Regions from separate parts of the Alteromonas sp. W12 genome, predicted to be linked through region 1. Evidence: predicted binding sites of a transcription regulator. Region 1 holds the regulator's gene; the other holds the start of a gene.

Region 1 (3,863 bases):
GTGAGGTGCTGTCTGAGGAGGCGGAGGGTGATTTTACCTTTGCTATGCAGGCCCACATGGAAGGTGTTGAAACGCACACCTGCCGTCTTCAGATAAGGACGCCAACGCGTACTATTTGGGTGAGCATGATATCAACGGCAAATTTTCGCGAAGACGGCATGTTGTACTCGGTTCAAGCATTTTTGTTTGACACTAGTGACCAAAAGTATGTGGAAGATAAGCTCAACAAAACCAATCAGCGGATGCGTTTATTACTCGAGGCTTCAGAGTTAGGAACATGGGACTGGAACTTGGCCGCCGATGTTAATCAAGTCAACAAGCGCTGGTGCGACATTGTTGGTCTTGAGTATGAATACTATGACAGTGGCTCCCGCTTTTTTAGACAGCTCATTCATCCCGCGGATTACGTCAAAGTTGAAAAGCAGCTCAACATGCATCTAATTGGTAAGAGCAAAGTCTTTAACACCACATTTCGCATGAAACACACTGATGGCTCTTGGGTTTGGGTTGAAAGTTATGGGAAAACCGTTGAGACAGATGCCCAAGGTAAGCCGGTTCGAATAGCAGGTATTCATAGAGATATAACGCAACGAATGGAAAGCGAACTGCATGAGAGAAAGAAAACCCAGCTCCTTCAATTTATCAATAAAACCCGGGCATCATATCTCCAGAACAATGACTTGACGATGGCGTGTCAGTCCGTATTGGCCGAACTCATAGATATCTCAGATAGCCAGTTTGCCTTCGTCGGCCAAATGAAAGGAGACGGTAGCTCATCTAGACTTTTCATTCATGCGATTTCTGAAATTGTTTGGGATAACAGTAGCTTTTCTCAATATGCAGAGTACAAAAAACGAAACCTCTACTTTAGTAACTTCGATAACCTTTTTGGAACCTCAATTTTAACGGGAGAAGTTACCATTAGTAATGCGCCAAACAGTCACCCTAATTCCAAAGGTGTTCCGCACGGTCATCCGCGCATTAGCCGATTTTTAGGCCTACCAATAAAAGTGAAAGATAAAGTAGTGGGAATGGTCGGTTTAGCGAACAAGTTTGATACCTACACTGACGAAGATGCTGAGTTTCTACAGCCCTTTTTAGATGCTTTGGCTGGCTTGTTCTACGCAGTAGAGCTTGAGGAAGCCCGAGCCGTTGCTGAAGAGAAGCTTAGGCATTTGGCGATGACTGATTCTTTAACGGGCCTTTATAACCGACGCGCGTTCCTTGACGAGTGCATCTCATTTTCAAAACAACATTGTCGAGGATGTGTTGCTATTGTCGATATTGATCACTTCAAAAAAGTAAACGATACCTACGGTCACGATGCTGGAGATCAGGCGCTTATTGCTGTTGCGAGAAAAATAGCTAAACATAATCAAGCGCCAAATGTCGTGGCTCGATTAGGAGGAGAAGAGTTTGCAATAGTCATGATAGGTGACAAGAAAGAAGAGATCCATAGGCAGCTAGAAGCACTGCGCATTGCTGTTGAAGAAGGAAGGGTGACCTACAAGACAGACACGATGAATTTATCGATCAGCATCGGCGCAACATTTATCAAAGACACCTTTGAGGCGGATTTCAGCGCCCTCTTATCGCTTGCTGACAAAGCGCTGTACAGAGCCAAGGAGCAGGGCAGAAACCAAGTCGTATGGGATGAGTAATAGTGTCAGTACGTGGCTAAAACTGATAGCAAAAGACGCGGCAAGTGCTTGTTATTTAGTTTTAGGTGTATATACTTACAGGAACTGTATGAACAGACAGGTCTTTTATGCGCCCACTCACAGCTCGACAAACCGAAGTTTTAGAACTTATTAAAACAACCATGTTAGAAACGGGAATGCCGCCTACTCGTGCGGAAATAGCCCGTCAGCTTGGCTTTCGTTCTGCTAATGCAGCAGAGGAACATTTGAAAGCATTGGCGCGTAAAGGCGTGATTGAAATTTTGCCTGGTACGTCTCGTGGCATTAAGCTCAATATCCCTCTTGATAACGACGCACAAGAAGAAGAAGGCCTACCGTTAATTGGGCGTGTTGCAGCCGGTGAGCCGATCTTGGCGCAAGAGCATGTTGAGTCGCACTACAAAGTCGATCCTGCACTGTTTCAACCCCATGCCGACTTTTTGCTACGCGTCAACGGTATGAGCATGAAAGACATTGGTATTTTAGACGGTGACCTTCTCGCTGTTCATCGTACCACTGATGTACACAACGGTCAGGTGGTTGTGGCGCGTGTAGATGAAGACGTCACTGTAAAGCGTCTAGAGAAACGCGGGCGTGAAGTATTGCTTCATGCTGAAAATGATGAGTTTGCACCAATAAAAGTTGATTTGGCGACTGAACATTTTGCGATAGAAGGTATTGCGGTGGGTGTGATCAGAAACGCTGACTGGATGTAGTATTTTAGCTTGTTTGTATAAAAGCGGCACGTTAGCCGCTTTTTTTATGTCTTTTGTTCCTGTTTTTTTCTTCAATCTGCCAACTTAGATTTTATCTTGCCCAGCAAACCTGTTGGTTTTCTGCGCACTTATTTTTATCTTTACTCACGTTATTCTTTCTATGAATGCTTCGAGTATTTTCCATTTTTTATTTTGAATTTTGTTTGAAATCGACATTGAGTCATCGGTTACTTATTGATTTCTTAACTAGTTAGGCGAGCATTTACTTTAACCCTGTGTTCAAAATGCCTGTTTGATTCCAAGGACATCCCACAGCAATCGCTTTCTCTTTTTGCACTTCAAATCCCCCGCGACCATTTTAGTAAATGATTAAAAATTAACCACTTCGTTAAATTTTTAATAGAAAAGACTAGACGGCACGACATTATTGCGCAATTCTTATACAGAGATTAACAAAATAATAACAATGACTCTAAATTTGTTTTACAAGTTGAGGTTATGGGTCAATCGTTCGCAAACCATTTGGTAGGGCATCGCGCAAATTAATCAGCGTCTTTGACCACGCCATTACGGAGGTGCTGAGTGAAACAACTAACGACCGTTTTCGCAAAATGGTGTTCTAGTATACCAATTTTGCTTTTTTCCCCTTTGCTTTTTGCGCAAGAAGCAAGCGAAGAAGCCTCTTCGCTTAATTTGAGACGCGGTGCTACCGACATCAGTGGGCAGGTATACGACCTCCATATGTTGATGTTCTTCATTTGTGTAGGTATCGCGGTTGTAGTTTTTGGCGTGATGTTCGCCTCAATGTATCTACATAGGAAGTCCCGTGGTGCCAAGCCAGCTAATTTTCACGAAAACGTGAAGGTTGAAATTGCTTGGACCGTTATTCCTTTCCTTATTCTTATCTTCATGGCGGTACCCGCAGCGAATACTCTAATTGCTATGGAAGACACGTCTGAGCCTGACATGACGGTGTTAGTAACAGGCTCTCAATGGAAATGGCATTACAAGTATATGGATAGCGATGTAGAGTTTTATTCTTTACTCGCCACTCAGCGCGAGCAAATAGAAAACAAATTTCAGAAAACAGATAACTACCTGCTGGAAGTTGACCGTCCCTTGGTTATTCCTACTGGGAAAAAAGTACGCTTTCTTATTACCTCTGACGACGTTATCCACTCTTGGTGGGTTCCTGACTTTGCCGTGAAAAAAGATGCCAACCCCGGCTTTATTAACGAGTCTTGGGCCAAGGTGAATGAGCCTGGTATTTATCGCGGACAGTGCGCAGAGCTTTGTGGTAAAGACCATGGCTATATGCCGGTTGTGGTAATTGCTAAAGAACCCGCCGAGTTTGAAAAGTGGATGGGCGAACAAGAAGAGATTGTTCGTAAAGCAAAAGAAGAAGAGCAGCGTCTACTTTCTATGAATATGTCTATGGATGAACTGATGAAAGAGGGCGAGCGAGTAT
Region 2 (3,863 bases), on a different contig from region 1:
TAAACAAGGGCAGCCAACTTTGTACTGAGGACTGAGGCAGTGCCGAACGTATATTAATATCCATTACAGGTGCTTCTCTGAAATGAATATGTACACTGATGCTGGATGTATATAAGTTTCTTGCCCGTAAATAGTGAGACAAATGCTCAAACTGCTGGGTGACAAAAGGGGTTAGATGCTGCGTGTTTTCAATATCAAAAGGCAATAGGATAAAGTTATCGAAGTGCTCCAAAGGCCTAAATAACGTAACGCGTGGAAAGGTTTCTCCCCTTAACGCAGTAAGATACATAATGGTGTTATTGTCAAAGCGCCGTCCCAGCTCTTGTACCGGCATGGCAAGCAACTGTTGTACGCAGGAAACGCCCACCCTTGCCAGCGAGTCAATGACTTTGGGAGATAGAGCCGTAATAGAAAGCGGGCACGCACTTAGCGCTTTTTTTATGTCATCGGGTGTATGTAAGTAGGTGTTAAATTTATGAAGCGCTAATACTTTTGCGGCCTCTATCGTCCATGCGCTAGCAAAATGATAGCGAATATCTGCTTCTGCCAGAGCTTGGGTTAAGGTTTTCCACAGTGGCTTATGACCGCCATAGTAATGGGTTAGGTTATCTAGCCTTACTGCTAGACCGCTGAAACTATTTGAGTGAATGTGGTTGTCTAATACGATATCAGAAGCCAGCGGATAAAGCCGATGGGCTAACTGCGTCAGCATATGCTTTTCGGCTTCTTCACTGAAAGGCAGAATATGCACGTAAGGGCATAACGCCGCCGCTTGGGCTAGCCCATGCCCAATTTCAATGCCTTCTTTTTTCGCAATATCATTACACTGCGTAATTTTGTTTGTTTTACTGCAGTACACTGCAACGGGAGTATTCGACGCTAACGATGAATACTGGTTGTTAGTTTCGTGCTTCGGCAATTGGCTATGTGCACCTTTACTTCTAGCCGCTTTGATATGGCTATCTAAAGTAAGTTGATAGCAATGAATATAGGCCCACAGCATCATTAGCTCACAGAGTGTAATGCCTGATCGGAAAGCGTGTTGTGTGCCATGGCCCATTTAATGGCGTGATTGTCGGGGGTCCACCGATGGGAAATAACAATGTTATCTTTGGGCCACCCATGACGCTGCTTGCGTATGTTCACTGCCAAAGCGTGGGGTTTACCCTTTAGCGCAATATCCAACGTAATGGGTAATGCACCGTTGCTTTGATTCGAAGGAGTGGCTTGTGAATCACTTAAGCTGGCCTTCGGATAACCTAACTGTGAGGCCTGCTGTTGCGGTGGAGTATACAGTAAGCACAGCGCATCATTATGCGTTGCTGCTACCTGTAGGCGTCGTGCTTCTTTTTGATTTACAGCATTACTCCACAGCACTACGCAATGGCAAGCCGTACTTTTTAAACATTGCTCTGCTGCCCACAACGACTCTTGTTCAGAACCTGGTTTTACTACCAGCACTTGTTGCGCTTTAAGCCCCAAGTTTTCTAACCACGGCGACTGTAGTAGCCCGGGAGGGTTAATAAATACCACCAGCTTATGCGTACGGTGTTGGCATATAACCTGTTTAAAGAGTGAAAGTTCACCCATGCCGGTTAACGAAGAGATACGGACAAGACCTGTAGATGCAACGCCACCGTTAAGAGCTTTATCCAGACGCGGAAAACCCAGTGAAAACTTGGTTTCACTTTGTCTCTGATCTCTGGCCCGCCAAATATGCGGGTGGTTATTAAGCACGGATAACGATTTATTCATGGCACTCAAAATGAACTGTATTTTTATACAGTATTATAGTGCAGCAATAACCCTTTTCAAGACAAAAGGTTTTTGGCTTGTTGTTTTAAGTGCTAACTTACTGATTAGTCTGGAAAGGTAAAAAGATTAAACTTTTAAAAGTGTAGGAACATGGCTAGGGTCGCTGACCTTACTACATAGCAAAGCAGACGACCCTGCCATACAGTTAGCGCTGTATAAGCGCTAACGAGGGACATAGAGTAAAATGTTACTCTTCAGATGGTTCTTTTTGAGCCTTTGTAGTCGTGCCACTTACTGTTGCTGTAACGGTTTGGCAAAAAGCAATGAAGCCGTCGGCCGTATTTTTTGACCACACCATACGTACGTTGCTAGGGAGTGCTTTCACCACCTCACGAATTTCCTCAAGCGTCACTTCTTCATTAAGCAGCACCTTATTCAGTGACTCCTCAAATGACATCCCTTTCTCACAACAGGCCATGACGATAGTCGAAAAGTTGCGCATAAGCGGGTGCAGCGCATTGTATTGAGTTTGGTCGATAAGGCGGCTTTTATAGGCACTTTCAATACGCGCAGTAAGATTTTTCTCCAGCGCATCTGTAACAAGAACAAGGTTGCGGTAAGCATACGTAACCTTGTTGTTGGTCTGTTTATTCGAGTGACGCAATAGCGCCAGCTCTTTCTGTAAATTCTGCGCTCGCAGCACAAAGTAAATTAAAAACAGGATAAGTAATCCAATAACACCAAATGCAACGATCATGTTTATTGTGCCTTTTGTTCTTCTATAAACGTGTTGATGTTTTGCTCCAAGATAAACAGTGGAACTGAGCCGTTTTCTAACACGGCGCGGTGGAATTTACGCACATCAAAACGCTCGCCTAATGCTTTCTCTGCTTTCTTGCGAAGGCCTTTAATTTTGATTTCACCAATCTTGTAAGACAAGGCTTGCGCTGGCCAAGAGATATAGCGGTCTATTTCAGTATTTACGTTGTGTTCTGAAAGCGCGGTGTTTTCCATCATATAATCAACCGCTTGTTGACGGCTCCAGCCCATCGTGTGCATACCGGTATCCACAACCAAACGACACGCACGCCACATTTCGTAGCTTAAGCGACCGAAGTTGTCGTACGGCGTTTCGTAAATACCTGCTTCAATACCCAAAAACTCAGAGTACAGACCCCAGCCTTCACCAAACGCTGAAATATAGGTGTTACGACGTACCATCGGTAAGTCTTCAAGCTCTGCTGCCAACGATATTTGAAGGTGGTGGCCAGGCACTGCTTCGTGCAAGGTCAGTGCAGGCAATGCATACAAAGGGCGCTTATCGAGGGCATACGTGTTTACCCAGTAATACCCTGGCTGATCATCGCGGCTAGGATGAATGTAACGGCCCGTTGTATATTTGGGCGCGATAGCGTCTGGTACAGGCGCTACACCGTAGGGTGTTCTTGGCAGATACTCAAAGAGCGAAGGAAGCTTTGCGTCCATTTTCTTTGCAATGAACGACGCCTCTTTTAGTAAATCTTCAGCGCTGGTGGCATAGAATTGCGGGTCTTCGCGTAAAAACGCAATGAAGTCGTTAATGTCGCCATCAAAGCCAAGCTCATCCACAATTTGCTGCATTTGCGCGCGAATGCGTTTTACTTCAGACAACCCTAAATCATGGATTTCCTGAGGCGTCATATCCGTGGTGGTGTAATGCTTGGCTCTATTGGCGTAATACGCAACGCCATCAGGCCAGTTATTCGCGGCAATATCTTCACGGGCATTAGGAATGTATTCATCTACCATGAAGTCGTAGAACATTTGATACGCAGGCAATACGCTGCTGGTTATGGCAGCCTTGCCTTGCTCCGTTAGCGCTGATTTTTGCTCGGCAGTAAAGTACTCTGGAAAGCGGGTAAATGGAGAATAAAAGCCACTGTCCTCGGCATTTTCAACAATGTATGACGCCACCGAGTTCTCAAACCCTTTCAGCACGACTTTAGGCTGCGTGTAGCCTTCTTTTAGCGCCTGTTTCATATACGCAATTTGTTGGTCAAAATAAGGCTTAAGCGCATTTAGGCGGCTAATGTAGGCCTGATAATCTTCTACGCGCTTAAAGGTGGATA

Evidence for each region. The regulator LexA, encoded in region 1, represses DNA repair genes until DNA is damaged. The targets are predictions, from matches to a motif close to TACTGTATNNNNATACAGTA.
Region 2: the regulator LexA is predicted to act here: its motif matches at 1,769-1,788, upstream of AWH61_RS16650 (recombinase RecA).

The regions. Positions count from the first base shown of each region.
Region 1 is NZ_LQXH01000008.1:114,142-118,004, forward strand. Features, by position in the region: gene AWH61_RS11890 (sensor domain-containing diguanylate cyclase) at 1-1,661, shown strand, start outside; gene lexA (transcriptional repressor LexA) at 1,769-2,395, shown strand; gene coxB (cytochrome c oxidase subunit II) at 2,978-3,863, shown strand, end outside.
Region 2 is NZ_LQXH01000010.1:262,489-266,351, reverse strand. Features, by position in the region: gene AWH61_RS16655 (Y-family DNA polymerase) at 1-1,006, opposite strand, end outside; gene AWH61_RS16650 (recombinase RecA) at 1,006-1,755, opposite strand; gene AWH61_RS16645 (hypothetical protein) at 2,003-2,512, opposite strand; gene AWH61_RS16640 (DUF885 domain-containing protein) at 2,515-3,863, opposite strand, start outside.